Linked DNA regions of Collimonas fungivorans. The main gene of each other region encodes a partner of the protein of the gene in region 2 in a complex. Links are inferred from orthologs where the notes say so. Each region holds a gene or a part of one and is shown on either strand. Other genes may lie near its edges. The genes, in order: eno and CFter6_RS16690.

What was found.
Region 1: the proteins of CFter6_RS16690 (region 2) and eno are in contact, whole or in part, in a solved structure (PDB 2FYM), measured with the Escherichia coli proteins. The link is inferred for Collimonas fungivorans from one-to-one orthologs.

Annotation. Positions count from the first base shown.
Region 1 is NZ_CP013232.1:1,687,272-1,695,662, reverse strand. The notes cover bases 5,502-8,391. They hold eno (phosphopyruvate hydratase), read right to left. Parts: upstream 7,644-8,391; coding sequence 6,360-7,643; downstream 5,502-6,359. Other genes in these bases: kdsA (3-deoxy-8-phosphooctulonate synthase), read right to left, coding at 7,758-8,391; ftsB (cell division protein FtsB), read right to left, coding at 5,866-6,240; hslO (Hsp33 family molecular chaperone HslO), read left to right, coding at 5,502-5,812. In the rest of the region: CFter6_RS07315 (acetolactate synthase 3 catalytic subunit), read right to left, coding at 1-451; CFter6_RS07310 (RNA polymerase sigma factor), read left to right, coding at 1,075-1,644; CFter6_RS07305 (DUF3619 family protein), read left to right, coding at 1,641-2,054; CFter6_RS07300 (DUF3106 domain-containing protein), read left to right, coding at 2,051-2,752; CFter6_RS07295 (RDD family protein), read left to right, coding at 2,758-3,306; CFter6_RS07290 (ferritin-like domain-containing protein), read right to left, coding at 3,314-4,147; CFter6_RS07285 (gamma carbonic anhydrase family protein), read left to right, coding at 4,267-4,791; more of hslO, read left to right, coding at 4,850-5,501. UniProt on the Escherichia coli protein: Catalyzes the reversible conversion of 2-phosphoglycerate (2-PG) into phosphoenolpyruvate (PEP). It is essential for the degradation of carbohydrates via glycolysis.
Region 2 is NZ_CP013232.1:3,873,022-3,882,179, reverse strand. Bases 3,636-7,292 are described here. They hold CFter6_RS16690 (Rne/Rng family ribonuclease), read right to left. Parts: upstream 6,935-7,292; coding sequence 3,836-6,934; downstream 3,636-3,835. Also shown: CFter6_RS16715 (nucleotidyltransferase family protein), read right to left, coding at 1-73; CFter6_RS16710 (GNAT family N-acetyltransferase), read right to left, coding at 70-537; molybdopterin molybdotransferase MoeA, read right to left, coding at 547-1,854; molybdenum cofactor guanylyltransferase MobA, read right to left, coding at 1,865-2,473; GTP 3',8-cyclase MoaA, read right to left, coding at 2,486-3,616; CFter6_RS16685 (RluA family pseudouridine synthase), read left to right, coding at 7,679-8,644; CFter6_RS16680 (HAD-IIIA family hydrolase), read left to right, coding at 8,726-9,158. UniProt on the Escherichia coli protein: Endoribonuclease that plays a central role in RNA processing and decay. Required for the maturation of 5S and 16S rRNAs and the majority of tRNAs. Also involved in the degradation of most mRNAs.

The DNA.
Region 1 (8,391 bases), 2.2 Mb from region 2 along the record:
ACGCCTTCTTGATGGTCGATGCCAAATCCTTGACATCCTTGACCAGAAAGTTGTGCTTGACGCACGGACGGGTGATGCCGACCGTGTCGCATTCCTGGAACGCGTCTTCGCCGATCGCATACGAAGGCACCTGGCCCGAAATCACCACCATCGGGATCGAGTCCATGTAGGCCGTGGCCAGGCCGGTCACCGCATTGGTGACGCCGGGGCCGGACGTGACAATGGCCACGCCAACCTTGTTCGAGCTGCGGGAATAGGCATCGGCTGCGTGGATCGCAGCTTGCTCATGACGTACCAGGATATGCTGGAATTTTTCTTGCTGGAATATGGCGTCGTAGATGTACAGCACTGCGCCGCCGGGATAACCGAACACGTGTTCGACACCCTCTTCCGCCAGGCAGCGCACGAGAATTTCCGCGCCGGTAACAGGCAGGTTCGTATCTTTGCTCATGATGACTAGATCCTTTCAAGGTCCATTGGAAATTGATCGGATGCTCTTTCCTGACGAAATGGCGCAGCGTACCAGTGCCACGGCGTCCCTTTTTTGTGCGATCACGTCATTCCGTTGCGTAGCCGTAGATACGATTCAAAATGGCGCTAAACGCTACTCGTTCGGCCGAAAATTCTGATTACGCCGTTGCCTGTTTCTCGCGCTTGTGGCACGGGTTGGAGCAAACAGCTTACAAATGTGAAGCATGCCTGTCCGTTGAACAACATCTTGAGTCGTCAGCGAAAAGGCTTGCACCCCAGGGTTCTGAAGTGGATAGCTACCATAATGCGTAGTTTCATTCTGGTCAAGCCAAATTACATCAAATCCGGGTTAAATCGTGTCTTTTGCAGTAGATTTGCCCACAACCCTCGCCTTTTTTGCTAGGATTCGGCCAGTCTGAAAATTAATCGTAAGCCATCGTTTATGAAGGCAAGGCGAACTGCGATTTCCGGGCACAGGCCAAGGGCGGCTAGCGCAAACCAGTCAGCATCGGGGCTTCCCGGACCTGACCGTGTTCCGGCCGCATAACAGAATCTTGAGAATCTTGAATCAGCAGTAGTGTATGACCCAATTCGCCGCGATGCATGGCCACCGATAAAGAACTTTCCGATTTCCTTGAAAACGTAGAACGCCGGGCTTTCAAGCAGGCGGTGTACGCCGTCCGCAAGGATGAATCCGCGCTCGACATCGTCCAGGATGCGATGATCAAGCTGGCGGAAAAATACGGCGACAAACCCGCGGCCGAGTTGCCGATGCTGTTCCAGCGCATCTTGCAGAATACGATCCACGACTATTTCCGCAGGGAAAAAGTGCGCAACACCTGGGTCAGCCTGTTTTCCAGCATGGGGCGCAACAACGCCAACGACGAAGATTACGACGTCTTGGAGACCTTCGAATCGGATGAAGATTCGCAAGCGACCGAATCCAGCGCCAACAAGCTGGAACGTGAGCAAATTCTCAACATCATCGATGAAGAAGTGCAGAAGCTGCCCGCACGTCAACGGGAAGCCTTCCTGATGCGTTATTGGGAGGACATGGATGTTGCCGAGACCGCGGCCGCAATGGGATGCTCGGAAGGCAGCGTAAAGACGCACTGCTCTCGCGCAACGCACACTCTGGCGCTTTCGCTCAAGGCCAAAGGAATCAGTTTATGAACCACAAACAAATCAATTTCGCTTTCAAGGTGCGGCATGCACTGAATGAAAACCTGGACCATTTGCCGGCCCCTACCGCCGACCGCCTGGCGGCTGCCCGCAAGGCGGCCATGGCGCGCAAGAAAAAAGATGCTCCGACCCGCGTGCTGGCGCGCCAAGGCGTGCTGGCGGGCGACGCCGGCAGCTTTTTCGGCGACCGCCTGTCCTGGCTGACGCGGCTTGGCGTCGCCGCGCCAATATTGGTCGGCATGCTGCTGCTGTCGGGTTTGTATCAATACGAACAACAACACCGGATCAACGATACCGCCGACATCGACGCCGCCGTGCTGTCGGACGAATTGCCGCCGTCGGCTTACCTGGATAACGGCTTCAGCGCTTATCTCGCCCAGCAGCAACAGCAAGACCAATGACGCCTACACCTTCCTCCGGGCTGCTGGGCAGCCGCCGCAAACGCCTGATCGGCGCCGCTTGCGCGCTGCTGGTGAGCGCCGGTGCTGCGCTGGCGGTGCTGGGGCCGCTCGCATCGACCCAGGCCGCGGCGCAGCCCGCAGCAGCGATACAGCCGGCTGTCGCAAGTATCAAGCCGGCCCCGCTCAATCCGCCCAAAATGACCAAGGTGGTAGGCATCACCGCGCCTAACTGGAATGAATTGAGCGCTGTCCAGCAGCACGTACTGGAGCCGCTGGCCGGCGACTGGAACAAGCTGAAGCCGGCTACCCGCAAGAAATGGCTGGAAATCAGCAACCGCTACGCCAGCATGACGCCGGCCGAGCAGGAAAGACTGCAGGCCAGGATGCGCGGCTGGGTAACATTGACTCCGGAACAACGCCGTATCGCGCGCGAAAATTATGCGCGCGCCAACAAGCTCGATACCGAGCAACGCGCCTTGCGCTGGCAGCAGTACCAGCAATTGTCGGAGCAGCAAAAAAAAGAGCTGGCGGAACAAGCCACGCCCAGCCACAAACGGGTGACCACGATGCCTCCGGCCAAACTCAACAAGCCTAAGCCTGCGGCGCCAGTCAGCCTGACGCCGCCGAATGGCCAGGAACAGGCTGTGGTGGCGGCTCCGACGTCGCCAGCCGCGGCGCTGACGCCCACCGCGAAATAAGCATTTTGGATCCTTCCGCAACACTCCAGCTCTCCAGCCAGCAGCAGACGCCATCGCTGAAACGCCGCTTCGGCAGCATCATGTATGAATCGATGCTGCTGTTCGGCATCCTGTTCATTTCGGGCTGGATTTTCTCGACCTTGCTGCAGCAGCGCCACGCGCTTTACCTGCGGCATGCCCAGCAAGCCTGGCTGTTCATCGTGCTGACTTTGTATTTTGTCTGGTGCTGGAGCCACGGCGGACAAACGCTGGCCATGAAAACCTGGCGCATCCAGCTGGTCAACCGCGACGGCAGTGCCGTCAAGGCTGGCCGCGCCGCCATCCGCTTCCTGCTCAGCTGGTGCTGGTTCCTGCCCGGGCTGGCGCTGGCGTGGGCGCTGGGCGCACATACCTGGATGCTGGTCTGGATCCCGGCCGCGAATTTCCTGCTGTGGGCGATGACAGTTTATCTTGATCCCCAGCGCCAGTTCCTGCATGACCGCATCGCCGGCACCAGGCTGGTCGACATGGCGGAAATCGCCAAACGCCCCGGCAAGCACAAGTGGTATCACTAAGGCGCGCTTAAGCCTGCCCCATTTGCTGTAGCAAGGCCTGCAATTCCGGCTCGGAAAAACCGGCCGCCCTCCTCGCTTCCATATTGAACGGTCCGCGCAACAGCGGCGCCTGGTGCTGTACCACCAAGGCGGCGAATGTCGGCAGCGGCTCCAGTCCGCGCGCCTGGCACAGCCAGCCATACCAGCGGTTGCCGATCGCCACGTGGCCGATCTCGTCGCGCAAGATGATGTCTATGATCGCCGCCGCTTCTTCGTCGCCGGCCTGTGCCAGCTTGGCGCGGGTGCGCGGCGATGCATCCAGGCCGCGCGCTTCCATCAGGCGCGGCACCAGCGCCATCCTGGCCAGGATGTCGTGGCTGGTTTTTTCAGTCAGTTCCCACAAGCTGTTATGCGCCGAGAAATCGCCGTAGGCAAACCCCAGGCTTTGCAAGTGCGTTGCCAGCAGGCTAAAGTGATAAGCTTCTTCCTTTGCAACGCGCAACCAGTCGGCATAATAGTCCCGCGGCATGCCGGCAAAGCGCCAGATCGCATCCAGCGCCAGGTTGATGGCGTTGAATTCGATATGCGCCAGGGCGTGGATCATGGCGGCCCGCCCTTCCACGGTAGCCATGGAGCGATGCCTGACCTCGCGCGGCGGGACCAGCAAGGGCTGCGGCGGACGCCCCGGTATGCTCGAGGCTGCATGCAGTTCGCACTGGCTATCCAGCGCCATGGCGCCGCATTCCCAGGCCGTCGCCATCGCCCCGACAACAGCCACCTTGGCAGCGACCTCGGCCTCGCACAAGCAGTGCAAGGCGGCGCGGCGCAAGTCCGCCTGAGCTGGAAAGGGTGAATGGTTCATGTTGAGAGCGGTAAAATGGCGCTACGGTTGAAAAATCGCAATATGGACCTATCTACAGGGACTGAATCAGGGCCATGCCCGGCAACCAGCATTTTACGGAGCGGATTTTACACAAATTTATGGCCATCTACCAATTGGGCGAGCATGCCCCCGACATCGCCCCGTCAGCATACATCGCGCCGTCCGCCAACCTGATCGGCAAGGTCAGGATCGAAGCCGACGCCAGCGTCTGGTTCGGGGTGACTATCCGCGGCGACAATGAACTGATCACGGTCGGCCAGGGCAGCAATGTACAGGAAAGCTGCACCTTGCATACCGACATGGGTTTTCCCCTGACGCTGGGCAAGAACGTGACCGTCGGCCACCAGGCGATGTTGCACGGATGCACGATTGGCGACGGCGCCTTGATCGGCATCCAGGCGGTGATCCTGAACGGCGCCAAGATCGGCAAGAACTGCCTGGTCGGCGCCGGTGCGCTGGTCACCGAAGGCAAGGAATTCCCGGACAACTCGCTGATCATCGGCAGCCCGGCCAAGGCCGTGCGCACCCTGAGCGAGCAGGATGTAGCAGCGCTGGCCGGCAACTCCGCGCATTACATACAACGCGGGCAGGAATACAAGGACAGCCTGAAGCTAATCGGGTGACAGGCAGCAGAGCAGTATTGAAGTAATAAATTAGAAGTAATACACCGGCGGAAAAAATATGGACGTAACAAAGATGACGAATGGCGGCGACGCACACGGCGATTCACTGCAAAAATTCATGGTGGAGAACGCCGCCGTGCGCGGCGAGCTGGTGGAGCTCTCTTCCACCTGGCAGCAAGTGCTGGTGCACCGCAACTATCCGGCGCCGGTCAAAACCTTGCTGGGCGAAATGATGGCGGCCGCGGCCCTGCTGTCGGCTAACCTGAAATTCAATGGCGTCATTGTCATGCAGATCCACGGCGACGGTCCTATCCGGCTGCTGGTGGCCGAGTGCGATTCGCAGCTGCAGATGCGCGCCACCGCCAAACTGGCGCCGGATGCAGTGATCGACGCCGACGCCACCATGTCGCAACTGGTCAACCTGAACGGCCAAGGGCGCTTTGCGATTACGCTCGACCCGCTGGACAAGATGCCCGGCCAGCAGGCTTACCAAGGCATCGTGCCGCTGGATGGGGAGAATGTCGCTACCGTCATTGAAAACTACATGCTGCGCTCGGAACAGCTGGACACCAAGCTGTGGCTGGCCGCCGACGACAAGGTTGCGCGCGGCTTGCTGCTGCAGAAACTGCCGAACCACGGCGGCATCGATGTGCCTGTCAACGATGAGCTGGAAACATGGAACCGTTTCCTGGCGCTGGGCGGCACCCTGCGTCCGGAAGAAATGCTGTCCACAGACATCCAGACTTTGTTGCGCCGCCTGTTCTGGGAAGAAACCATCCGTGTTTTCGAACCGCAGCAGCCCCGCTTCCAGTGCAATTGTTCACGCGAAAAAGTCGGCAACATGCTGAAGATGCTGGGCCAGCCTGAGATCGAGGAAGCGCTTGCGGACCTCGGCAAGCTGGCGGTGGATTGCGATTTCTGCGGCCAGCATTATGAATTCGACAAAGTCGATTGCGCGCACTTGTTCGCCAGCGCGGCGCCGGTTGAAGCGCTGCTCCCTACCGGCAGCAGCAAACATTAAGATTGGAGTATGGGCGCTGCGAACAGCATGGGCGCCCTGCTGGTTAACGAACGTTAGCGCTCTGGTTTCTTTTCTGTCGGCACGGCGACCGCCACGGTCTTTTCCACCGCTGTCAACGCCGCATTGGGCGGCGCCGGCGCATCGGCCGGATTGCCGTTCGGATCGAGCACCTGGATAAAAATCTCGTCCTGCTTGATCATGCCCAGCTCAGTGCGCGCCCGCTCTTCGACCGCACCGGTGCCTTCTTTCAAATCGTGTACTTCCGAATCCAGCTTGGCGTTGCGAGCCTTCAGCTCGTCGATCTTGTCATGCGCCGCATGCACCTGCTGGTCCATGTCCCAGACGCGCAGCCAGCCGCCCTTGCCTAGCCACAGTGGGTACTGGACAAGCAGCAGTAGGACGGTCAGGAAAATGGCAATTAAACGCATCGTGTCAAGATTGACTCTACTGTCTTATCAAATCAAACGTAGGGTGGGCAAGTTTTTTTGCCCACGCGGCAGTGGCTGCATCCGCGTGCCCACAAGTGCCCACCCTACTCCTTGCGCAATTACTTCAGATTGTAAAACGCGCCACGGCCCGGATAGCTGGCGATGTCGCCCAGGTCCTCTTCAATGCGCAGCAGCTGGTTGTACTTGGCCATGCGGTCCGAACGCGACATCGAGCCGGTCTTGATCTGCAAGGCGTTCATGCCAACCGCGATATCAGCGATGGTCGAATCTTCGGTTTCGCCCGAACGGTGCGAGATTACTGCGGTGTAGCCGGCGCGCTTGGCCATTTCAATCGCAGCGAAAGTTTCGGTCAAAGTGCCGATCTGGTTGATCTTGATCAGGATCGAGTTGGCGATATCCTTGTCGATGCCTTCTTTCAGGATCTTGGTGTTGGTGACGAACAGGTCGTCGCCTACCAGCTGGATCTTCTTGCCGAGTGTTTCGGTCAGCAGCTTCCAGCCGTCCCAGTCGTTTTCCGCCATGCCGTCTTCGATGCTGATGATCGGGTACTTGTCGCACCACGACGCTAGCAAGCCAGTGAACTGGGCGCCGGTCAGGGTCATGTTTTCGCCGGCCAGGACGTAGCTGCCGTCCTTGTAGAATTCGCTGGCGGCGCAATCCAGGCCGAGGGCGATCTGGGTGCCTGGTTCATAGCCCGCGGCTTCGATTGCCTGGATGATCAACTTCAGCGCTTCTTCGTGGCTGGCCAGGTTAGGCGCAAAGCCGCCTTCGTCGCCAACCGCGGTCGACAAGCCCTTGTCGTGCAGGATTTTCTTCAGCGCATGGAACACTTCGGCGCCGTAGCGCACGGCTTCGCGGAAACTCGGTGCGCCAACCGGGATGATCATGAATTCCTGGATATCCAGGTTGTTGTCGGCATGCTCGCCGCCGTTGATGACGTTCATCATCGGCACCGGCATCTGCATCGCGCCGCTGCCGCCGAAATAACGGTACAGCGGCAGGCCGGCTTCTTCAGCTGCAGCCTTGGCCACCGCCATCGATACCGCCAGCATGGCGTTGGCGCCCAGGCGGCCTTTGTTTTCGGTGCCGTCGAGATCGATCAGGGTGCGGTCCAGGAACGCTTGTTCGCTGGCGTCGAGACCCATGATGGCTTCGGAAATTTCAGTGTTGATATGCTCGCAGGCTTTCAAAACGCCCTTGCCGCCGTAACGGCTCTTGTCGCCGTCGCGCAGCTCGATCGCTTCGCGCGAACCGGTGGACGCGCCGGACGGCACGGCCGCACGGCCCATGACGCCGGATTCCAGCAGGACGTCGCATTCGACTGTCGGATTACCACGCGAATCAATGATTTCGCGGCCAATGATGTCAACGATTGCACTCATGTATTTCCCTATCAAATAAAAATATGCGCGATATTAAAACCATTTGCAGGAACAGACTTCACGCGCAGCCACTTGCTTGTATAGCGGCAGCGATATATTCCATCCCTCAAGCAATCAACCGAAATTGCTTTCGATAAAGCCATTCTTCTTGACGACCCGGTCCAGGTCTATCATGGTCGACAACAATTCTTTGATACGGTTCAGCGGCACCGCATTCGGTCCGTCCGATTTGGCTTCGGCAGGGTTCGGATGGGTTTCCATGAACACGCCCGAGACACCCACGGCAATCGCAGCGCGCGCCAGCACCGGCACGAATTCGCGCTGGCCGCCGGAAGTGCTGCCCTGGCCGCCCGGCAACTGCACCGAATGGGTAGCGTCGAACACCACCGGACAACCGGTTTCGCGCATGATCGCCAGCGAGCGCATGTCGGACACCAGGTTGTTGTAACCGAACGAGGCGCCGCGTTCGCAGGCCATGAAATTATCTTCGTCCAGGCCGGCTTCGCGCGCCGCGGCACGGGCCTTGGCGATGACGTTGATCATGTCGTGCGGCGCCAGGAACTGGCCCTTCTTGATATTCACCGGCTTGCCCGATTGGGCGCAAGCGTTGATGAAATCGGTCTGGCGGCACAGGAAAGCCGGCGTCTGCAAGACATCGACTACTGCTGCCACCGGCTTGATTTCATAAATTTCATGGATATCGGTCAACACCGGCACGCCGATTTGCGCTTTGACTTCAGCCAGGATC
Region 2 (9,158 bases):
GCACCAGCGCCAAGATGCGCAACCGCTCAGGATCCGCCTGCAGCAAGGCCTGGAGATCGCCGGCGTGTTTCATTTCTCCGACGTTAGGGATAAACGCATGGGGACAAAGCATATGCCATGCATTTCAACTTGCGGGCCGGTTTTGATGAAGCCGAAGCGCTCATAGACAGGCTGAGCCAAAGGCGAGGAATTGACGGTAAATGCTTCGATGGCACCGAGCCCGGTCGCCGCCATTTTCGCCGTCTGCCAAAGCTGCGTAGCCAGACCACGGCGCTGAAAATCCCGGGCGACAAACAGATGGCAAAGGTGGCTGCGATCGCGCAGTGTGATAAAACCGGCGAGTAGGCCGTTTTCAAAAGCGAGGTGGTATTGATAACGCGGATCGGGGATATATCCTCTTACCGCGGTTACCGAGACGGATTCAAAAAAACGCTCAGCGCCTTTGCCGTCGGGCGTGGCCAGGAATTCATGCGTAAAGCCGTGGATCAGGGCGGCGATGGCGTCGGCGTCTTCGATACGGGCAGCGCGGAATTCCATGTGCGCCCCCTAGATTAGGCCGTCGAACAGGATCACCTCGACCGCATCGCTGGCGGCGACGTCGCCCTGTTCATGTCCCAGCACGATCATGCAGTTGGCTTCCGCCATCGAGCGCAAGATGCCGGAGCCCTGGGCCGCGGTGGGGCGCACGCTCCACTGGCCGTTGTCCATGCTGAGGATGCCGCGCTGGTATTCGGTACGTCCCGGGCGCTTGCGGATGGCGACGGCTGCGGTGGCGCGCATCAGCGGCAACGGAGCGACCTGCGCGCCCATCATCTGCAACAGGGCCTCGCGCGCAAAAAAATAAAACGACACCATGACCGCCACCGGATTGCCGGGCAGGCCAAAGAACAGGGCTTGCTTGCCGCCTGAAGTAATGCTGCCGAACGCCAGCGGACGGCCCGGGCGCATGCCGATTTTCCAGAAAGCGACGTCGCCCAGCTGCGCCATCATCTGCTTGGTGTGGTCGGCGTCGCCGACCGAGACGCCGCCGGAAGTGATGATGGCGTCGGCGTTCTCGCAAGCGCTGCGGAAAGCGCTCTCCAGCGCCGGCGGATCGTCGCCGACCACGCCCATGTCGATAATGTCGCAGCCCAGCCGCCGCAGCATGCCGTACAAGGTATAGCGATTGGAATCGTAGACGCAGCCGGGATCCAGCACCTCGCCGACCGAACGCAGTTCGTCGCCGGTCGAGAAAAACGCCACGCGCAGGCGCCGCCTTACCGGGATTTCGGCGATGCCGAGCGAGGCCAGCAAGCCGAGGTCGGCCGGACGCAAGATGCGGCCCCGGGCGATCGCGGCGCTGCCGGCTTTCAGGTCCTCGCCGGCCAGGCGTCGATTCGCGCCGGGTTTGACGGCATCGGCCGGGATAGTGACGAAACCGGTCGCACTGCCGGGGCTGACAAATTCTTGCGGGATCACGGTGTCGAGCCCCTCCGGCATCAGGGCGCCGGTCATGATCCGCACCGCCTGGCCGCCGGCAACCGCTCCCAGGTAGGCGCGGCCGGCGTGGGCGGTGCCGGCCACCGCCAGCACGGTATCGCTGTCATGGCGCAGGTCGGCCGAGTTGAAGGCGTAGCCGTCCATGGCCGAGTTGTCGTGCGCCGGGACGTCGATCGGCGAGATGATGTCGCTGGCCAGCACGCGGTCGAGGGCGCTGCGCAGCGCCACTTTTTCAATCGCGCTGACCGCTGTGATGCAGTCGCGGATGATGGCCTGCGCTTGCTTGACCGGCATGGCGTGCGGATCGTAGTCCGACATGCAACTGGTCAGCTCGGACAAGGATGGCTTGGCGGGACGGATATTCAGGTTGGTCATTGCGTTTGCATTATCGCTGTAGTAACTGTTCTCGGGTATTGATGTTACGGAAGGCGTCGGCATCGGTAAACAGCGTTTCGCAATAGTTGAGGCGGCGGTACCAGGTTTCCATCTTACGCCCGCCGCCCTGCAGGTAGTCATTGAGGTCGGTCAATAAAGCGGTTTTCAGCAGCATGAATACCGGCTGCGGCCAGATATCCTGGTCGCTGCCTTCGCGGATGCTGGCAACCGCGAGGTCGGCGCCGGCGCTGGCCAGTGCTTGCGCCAGGCGCCGCACCAGGTCATGCGGCAGGTAGGGCGAGTCGCAGGGTGCGGTCGCCAGGTAGGGCGTGCCGCAGTGGCGCAGGCCGGCTTGCAGGCCTGCCAGCGGGCCTGCGAAGTCAGGCTGCTCATCGGGCCAGACCGGTGCGCCGAACGCCGCGTAGCTATCCTGGTTGCGGTTGGCGTTGATGATCAGGCTGTTCACCTGTGGCGCCAGGCGCGCGATGACATGCGCCGCCATCGGCTGGCCGTCGAGCAGGGCCAGGCCCTTGTCGATCCCGCCCATGCGGGTGCCGCGGCCGCCGGCCAGTATCAGGCCGGTGATATCCAGCGCAGAGGGGGGCGGATAGGTTTCCATGGCAGGGCCCGGTCAGCCGCCTATGTACGACATTTCGACTTTCTTGCGGGGTGAGGACGAGGCCAGGCCTTCGGTGTGCTGCGTGCGCAGCTCGGAATAACGGTCGTCGCGGGCGCGCCACAGCTGGCCGATCACGCTGGAGATTTCGCGGTCGCTGCATTCGTTGCGCAGCAAGGCGCGCAGGTCGTGGCCGGCGCTGGCGAACAAACAGGTGTACAGCTTGCCTTCGGTCGACAGACGGGCGCGCGAACAGTCGTGGCAAAACGCCTGGGTGACGCTGGAAATCAGGCCGATTTCGCCGACGCCGTCGTCGTAGCGCCAGCGCTGTGCGGTTTCGCCGACATAGTTGGCTGCCAGCGGCCGCATCGGCATTTCGTTCTGGATTATCTGCGCGACTTCGGCGGAGGGTACTACTTCATCCATCTTCCAGCCGTTGGAGGCGCCCACATCCATATATTCGATGAAGCGCAGGATGTATGGCGTGTTCTTGAAATAGCGCGCCATCGGCAGGATTTCCTGTTCGTTGACGCCGCGTTTGACCACCATGTTGACCTTGATCGGCCCGAGCCCGGCCTGATGCGCCACATCCAGCCCGTGCAAGACGTCGGCCACCGGGAAGTCGGCGTCGTTCATGCGCTGGAAGATGTTTTCATCGAGTGCGTCGAGCGAGACGGTGACGCGGTTCAGGCCGGCGTCTTTCAGCGCCTGGGCTTTTTTCGCCAGCAATGAACCGTTGGTGGTCAGGGTCAGGTCGAGCGGCTTGCCGTCCGGCGTCTGCAGGGCGCTCAGCATGCCGATCAGCTTTTCGATGTGTTTGCGTAGCAGGGGTTCGCCGCCGGTCAGGCGGATCTTGTGCACGCCGTGGGCGACAAACAGGCTCGCCAGGCGGGTGATTTCTTCAAACGACAGCAGGGCGGTGTGCGGCAGGAACGCATAGTCCTTGTCGAATACCGCACGCGGCATGCAATACACGCAGCGGAAATTGCAGCGGTCGGTGACAGAGATGCGCAAGTCGTGCAGCGGCCGCCCCAGCTCGTCCGCTATCAGGCCGGTCGGCGTTTCGAGGATAGAGGGCAATGCCGGTGGCAAGGGCAGCGGCAAGAAACTGCGGCTGTCGATCAGCGGGATGACTTTTCTAGTCATGGTGTGTATCTGGAAAAATGTGCAATGTCTTGCATCTAAATATAAGGTAGCAACTTCTACAAGATACCATGGGCGTCGTTTTTTAGCTTTAGCACCCTTTGAAAAGCGGCAGTTCTCGCAATTTCAAACATATCGCCTGCGCCAGACGTGACAAAGGGAGTCTGGGACTCCCTTTGTTGTACTACTGTCTACTGCTACGCCACCGGGTGGCGCATCGGCTTACTGCGGGCGCTGGGTTTCGACCTGCACCAGCGGTTCGCTGGATTGCGCCGGCAAAGGCTTGCGCTCGCGCGGCACACGTGGCGCTGCAACGATGTTGGCCGTTGCTTCCTGCGCAGCGCGCAGTTTGCTCGGATCGGTCGCTGCCAGGGTCAGGCCGGCTGCGGCCAGCACGCTTTGCAGGTCTTCCACCTTAGGCGATCCGCTTGAAACGGCTGTCTTGATGACGGCCGGCGCTTCTGCTGCCGGCACTGCTGTTTCAGCAACTGCAGGAGCAGCAATTACCGGAGCAACTGCAGGCGCTGCCGGAGCCAGCGGCGCAGGGGTTTCTTCGATCGGCGCTTCTATTGCTGGCTGGCTGGCAACCACTGGAGCTGCTTCAGCAGGCACAGCTAGCTGTTCCGGCACGATTGCTGCCGGAGCGGCGACCGGTTCAGCTACGGCCGGGCTAGGTTCGGCTACAACCGGTGCTGCAACCACCGGCTCTTGCGCAGGAGCTGCTACCGGAGTCGTTTCAGCGACGACCGGGACGGTTTCCTCTTGCAGAGCAATTTGCTGTGGCACCAGCGGCGCTGCGATTGCATTCGACAGCGCGCTCGGCGTTGCTGTCGCTTCAACTGCCGGGGCAGCGGCTTCCTGCGCCATCGGCACTGCCGAGGCCATCATCGGCACGCTGTTGCTGGCCGGGCTGCTTGCTTCGGCTGGCGTTGCTGGGTTCGCTGCCTCGGGAGCAACTGCATCGCTGTCGGTTTCGGCCAGGTCTGCTGCTGCAGCGGCTTCGCCTGTTTCGATGTCGTCGCTACCGCCTTCGGTGCTGCCTTCGGCGCCGTCGCGGTCGCGGCGGTTACGGTTGCGGCCACCGCGGCGGCGGCGGCGGCGTGGTTCTTCGTCTTCACCGGCTTTGGTTTCAACCCGTCCGCTTTCGGTTTGCACCGCTTCCGTAGCATCAGCGGTTTCGGTGATGCTGCTGACGGCAACGCCGGCAGCGGCTACTACGCCACCCTTGAGCAAAGTCTCGTCGACCTTGATTTCGCTCAGGTTTTCCTTGCGCTCTTCGCGTGGCGGACGCGGTGGGCGTTCGGTCCGTTCACGCCGGCCTTCATTGCGTGTTTCGGCCTTGCCGTCGCTGCTTTCGCGCTGCTCTTTAGGCTCGCGCGGAGGACGTGGCGGACGGGCTTGCTGGGTTTTGGCTTCGACTGCTTCAACCAGCGGTTTCTTGGCGCTGTCGTCGCGTGTTTCTTGCGCGCTGCCATCGCGGTTGCGGCCACCGCGGTTACGGCCGCGCTGGCCACGGTTGTTGCGATCGCCACGGTCGCCGCGTTGCTGCGAGCCCTTGGTTTCCGCAGTAGCGGCAGGGGCCGCTACCGGTGCTGCCGGCTTGCTGAAGAAGAAGCCGAAGATCTTGCCGAGGAAACCTGTTTCTGCCGGGGCAGCGGCAACCGCTGTCGGACGCGCAGGGGCTTCTGCTGGCTTGCGCTCGACGATAGGGGCCGGCTGGTCTGGGGTGATGCCCTTGACCACGGCTTCCTGGCGCGGCTTGCCTTCTTCTTTCTGGGTCTTGTTGTAGCCGATGTCGGTATCGGCTTGCTCTGCCATGGCATAGCTGGCCTGGGTTTCTTCCAGGCGCGGATCGTCGTGCTTCAGGCGTTCCAGCTTGTAGTGCGGGGTTTCCAGGTGCTTGTTCGGGATCAGGATGATGCCGACGCGGTGACGCGTTTCGATCTTCAGGATCTCGCCGCGCTTTTCGTTGAGCAGGAAAGCTGCGACGTCGACCGGCGCCTGGACGTGGATCGCCGCCGAGTTTTCTTTCATCGCTTCTTCCTGGATGATGCGCAGGACTTGCAGGGCGGACGATTCGGTATCGCGGATATGGCCGGTGCCGTTGCAACGCGGGCAAGTCACGTGGCTGCCTTCCGACAGCGACGGACGCAAGCGCTGGCGCGACAGTTCCATCAGGCCGAAGCGCGAGATCTTGCCCATCTGGACGCGGGCGCGGTCATAGCGCAGGGCGTCTTTCAGGCGGGTTTCGACTTCGCGCTGGTTTTTCGAATTCTCCATGTCGATGAAGTCGATCACGATCAGGCCGCCGAGATCGCGCAAACGCAATTGGCGTGCAACTTCTTCCGCTGCTTCGCAATTGGTGTTGAAGGCGGTGGTCTCGATGTCGCCGCCGCGGGTTGCGCGGGCGGAGTTGACGTCGACGGAAACCAGGGCTTCGGTATGGTCGATCACGATGGCGCCGCCGGATGGCAGCGGCACGGTGCGCGAATACGCGGTTTCGATCTGGTGTTCGATCTGGAAGCGGGAGAACAGCGGCACGTCGTCGCGGTAGCGCTTAACGCGGTGCACCATGTCAGGCATGACGTGGGCCATGAACTGCTGGGCCTGGTCGTGGATTTCGTCGGTGTCGATCAGGATTTCGCCGATATCCGGCTGGAAATAATCGCGGATCGCACGGATCACCAGCGACGATTCCTGGTAAATCAGGAACGCGCCCTTGCCTTGGGTGCCGGCGCCTTCGATGGCGCGCCAGAGTTGCATCAGGTAGTTCAAGTCCCATTGCAATTCATCAACATTGCGGCCGATGCCTGCAGTGCGGGCGATCACCGACATGCCGCTAGGCAGATCCAGCTGATCCATGGTTTCGCGCAGTTCCTGGCGATCTTCGCCTTCGACCCGGCGCGAAACACCGCCGCCGCGCGGGTTGTTAGGCATCAGGACCAGGTAACGGCCAGCCAGCGAGACGAAGGAGGTCAGGGCCGCGCCTTTATTGCCGCGCTCTTCCTTTTCGACCTGGACCATGATTTCCTGGCCTTCGCGCAGGGCATCCTTGATCGATGCGGTACGGACGTCTACACCTTCTTTAAAGTAAGTGCGGGCAACTTCCTTGAACGGCAAAAAGCCATGACGCTCTTCACCGTAGTTGACGAAACAGGCTTCCAGCGACGGCTCGATACGGGTAATCACACCTTTGTAGATATTGGACTTGCGTTGTTCGCGTCCGGTGGTTTCGATATCGATGTCGATGAGCTTTTGCCCGTCAACAATAGCCACGCGCAGTTCTTCTTGCTGCGTGGCATTAAACAACATGCGTTTCATTTTTCGCTCCGTGACCCTTGGGTCAATGCAATGGCGCTTAAAGATTGCTGTTCTTCAGCATTTCTGTCAGCGACAAAAAGTACAAGGATGTACGCGAGAACGGAGTGTCAGGGGGGAGAGAATTGCCTTGGTGTGTATGCGCTATATGAGCGCAGTGCACAGGCGCGGATATAGTGCTGCCGTTTTACTGAAAACTATCAGCGCGCGCCGGCAGAGCATCCTGCGGTTCGCGGAACGCGAGCACGACGCTTGGCGGTGAGCAGCTTGATAGAGCCAAATAAAGCATTGGTTTCAGTAAGTATGCGGCAAATTTAAAAACACTACATCAACCGGCGAGCTCGTCGCGATCGTTCAGATCGCATCGGGCTCGCCGGACTTTATCCTAATCATCCAGACATTCTTGTTCAGCATCCGTGCGCGTTATCCGATGACAACAACGGTGCGACCTTGACTCGCGCAGGGGTGATGCGTACACATTTCCCATCAAATTTGCAAATTGGCGAGGCTGATGGGGACGCCCCTGTGTAGAATGGTCTTTTTATTCTTACACCAGCAACTGTTTTCTAACAATTGCAGAACAATTATATATTCAAAATGAAGGACTTAGCGAGATTTTCTGGAGGACGAGTCAAGACTCGCCCCGAGCCGCGGACACAAGCCGCGGGCAAGCATAAGGCCGAACCCAAGGTAGCCGTGGAGCAAGGTATACAGTTAACAGCAATTGCGCCGCCCCTTGCCGTCCAAATGCTGACTATTGCGGAAGACGACGCAGGTCAGCGTATCGACAATTTTTTATTGCGTATTTGCAAAGGAGTGCCCAAGAGCCATATTTATCGCGTATTGCGCTCCGGCGAGGTCAGGGTTAACAAAGGCCGCATCGACCAGACCTATCGCCTGGTCGAGGGCGACGTAATCCGGGTGCCGCCGATTCGAATTGCTGAAAAGCAAATACAAGCGGTAGCGCCAGGAGCGGAATTCAAGATATTGCTGGAAGATAATCATTTGCTGGTAATCGACAAGCCGGCCGGGGTTGCCGTGCACGGCGGCTCCGGCGTCAGTTATGGTGTCATCGAGCAACTTCGCGCCGCCCGTCCGCAAGCCAAGTTCCTGGAACTGGTGCACCGGCTGGACCGCGATACCTCCGGCATCTTGCTGCTGGCAAAAAAACGTTCTGCCCTGACCAACCTGCACGAGCAGATGCGCGACGGCGATACCGACAAGCGTTACCTGGTGCTGGTGCACGGCGACTGGCAAAACGAGCGCCAGCACGTCAAGCTGCCGTTGCACAAGTATACGGCGGCCGATGGCGAGCGCCGGGTGCGGGTGCAGGCCGACGGCCAGGCATCTCACACGATTTTCAACCTGATCCGGCGTTACGGCGACTATGCTTTGCTGGAAGCCGAGCTGAAGACCGGCCGCACCCACCAGATCCGGGTCCATCTGTCGTCCAGCGGCTTCGCCATTGCCGGCGACGACAAATACGGCGACTTTGCCCTGAACCGGACTTTGCAGAAGGCTGACGGACAGCGTATCGCGCTGAAACGGATGTTCCTGCATGCTTACCAGATTACCTTCGCCCATCCGGAGACGGGCAAGCCGGTGACCCTCAAGGCGCCGCTGCCGCCGGAATGCGAGAAATTCCTGAAAAGCCTGCCGAAAGATATCTCTGCGGCAATTTCGGAAGCTGAGGGCGATCAGAATATCAGTTAGTATTTGCCTATCGGATTGCCGATTTTTTCAATCGGCAGGCCAAACCCAATTACAGGAGCTGGCAAGGTATTGTCAGGCAATATGGCAAGAAAGAATTTTGATTTAATCGTATTTGATTGGGATGGCACCTTGATGGACAGCACCGCCATCATCGTGAAATGCATCCAGGCTGCAGCCAGGGACCTGGGGCTGGCGGTTCCGGATAACAAGGCCGCCTCGCACGTGATCGGGCTGGGCCTGGCGGAAGCCATGCAGGTTGCGATGCCGGGCCTGGAGCCCAGCCAGTATCCGCGCGTAGTGGAACGTTACCGTTATCACTACCTGGCGCAAGACCAGGACCTGACCTTGTTCGACGGCGTGCGTGAAATGCTGGCGGACTTGTCGCAGCAGGGTTATTTCCTGGCGATCGCCACCGGCAAGAGCCGGGTCGGGCTGAATCGCGCCTTGCACGAGACCAAGCTGCTGTCGGCATTCGACGCTACCCGCTGCGCCGACGAGACTTTCTCCAAGCCGC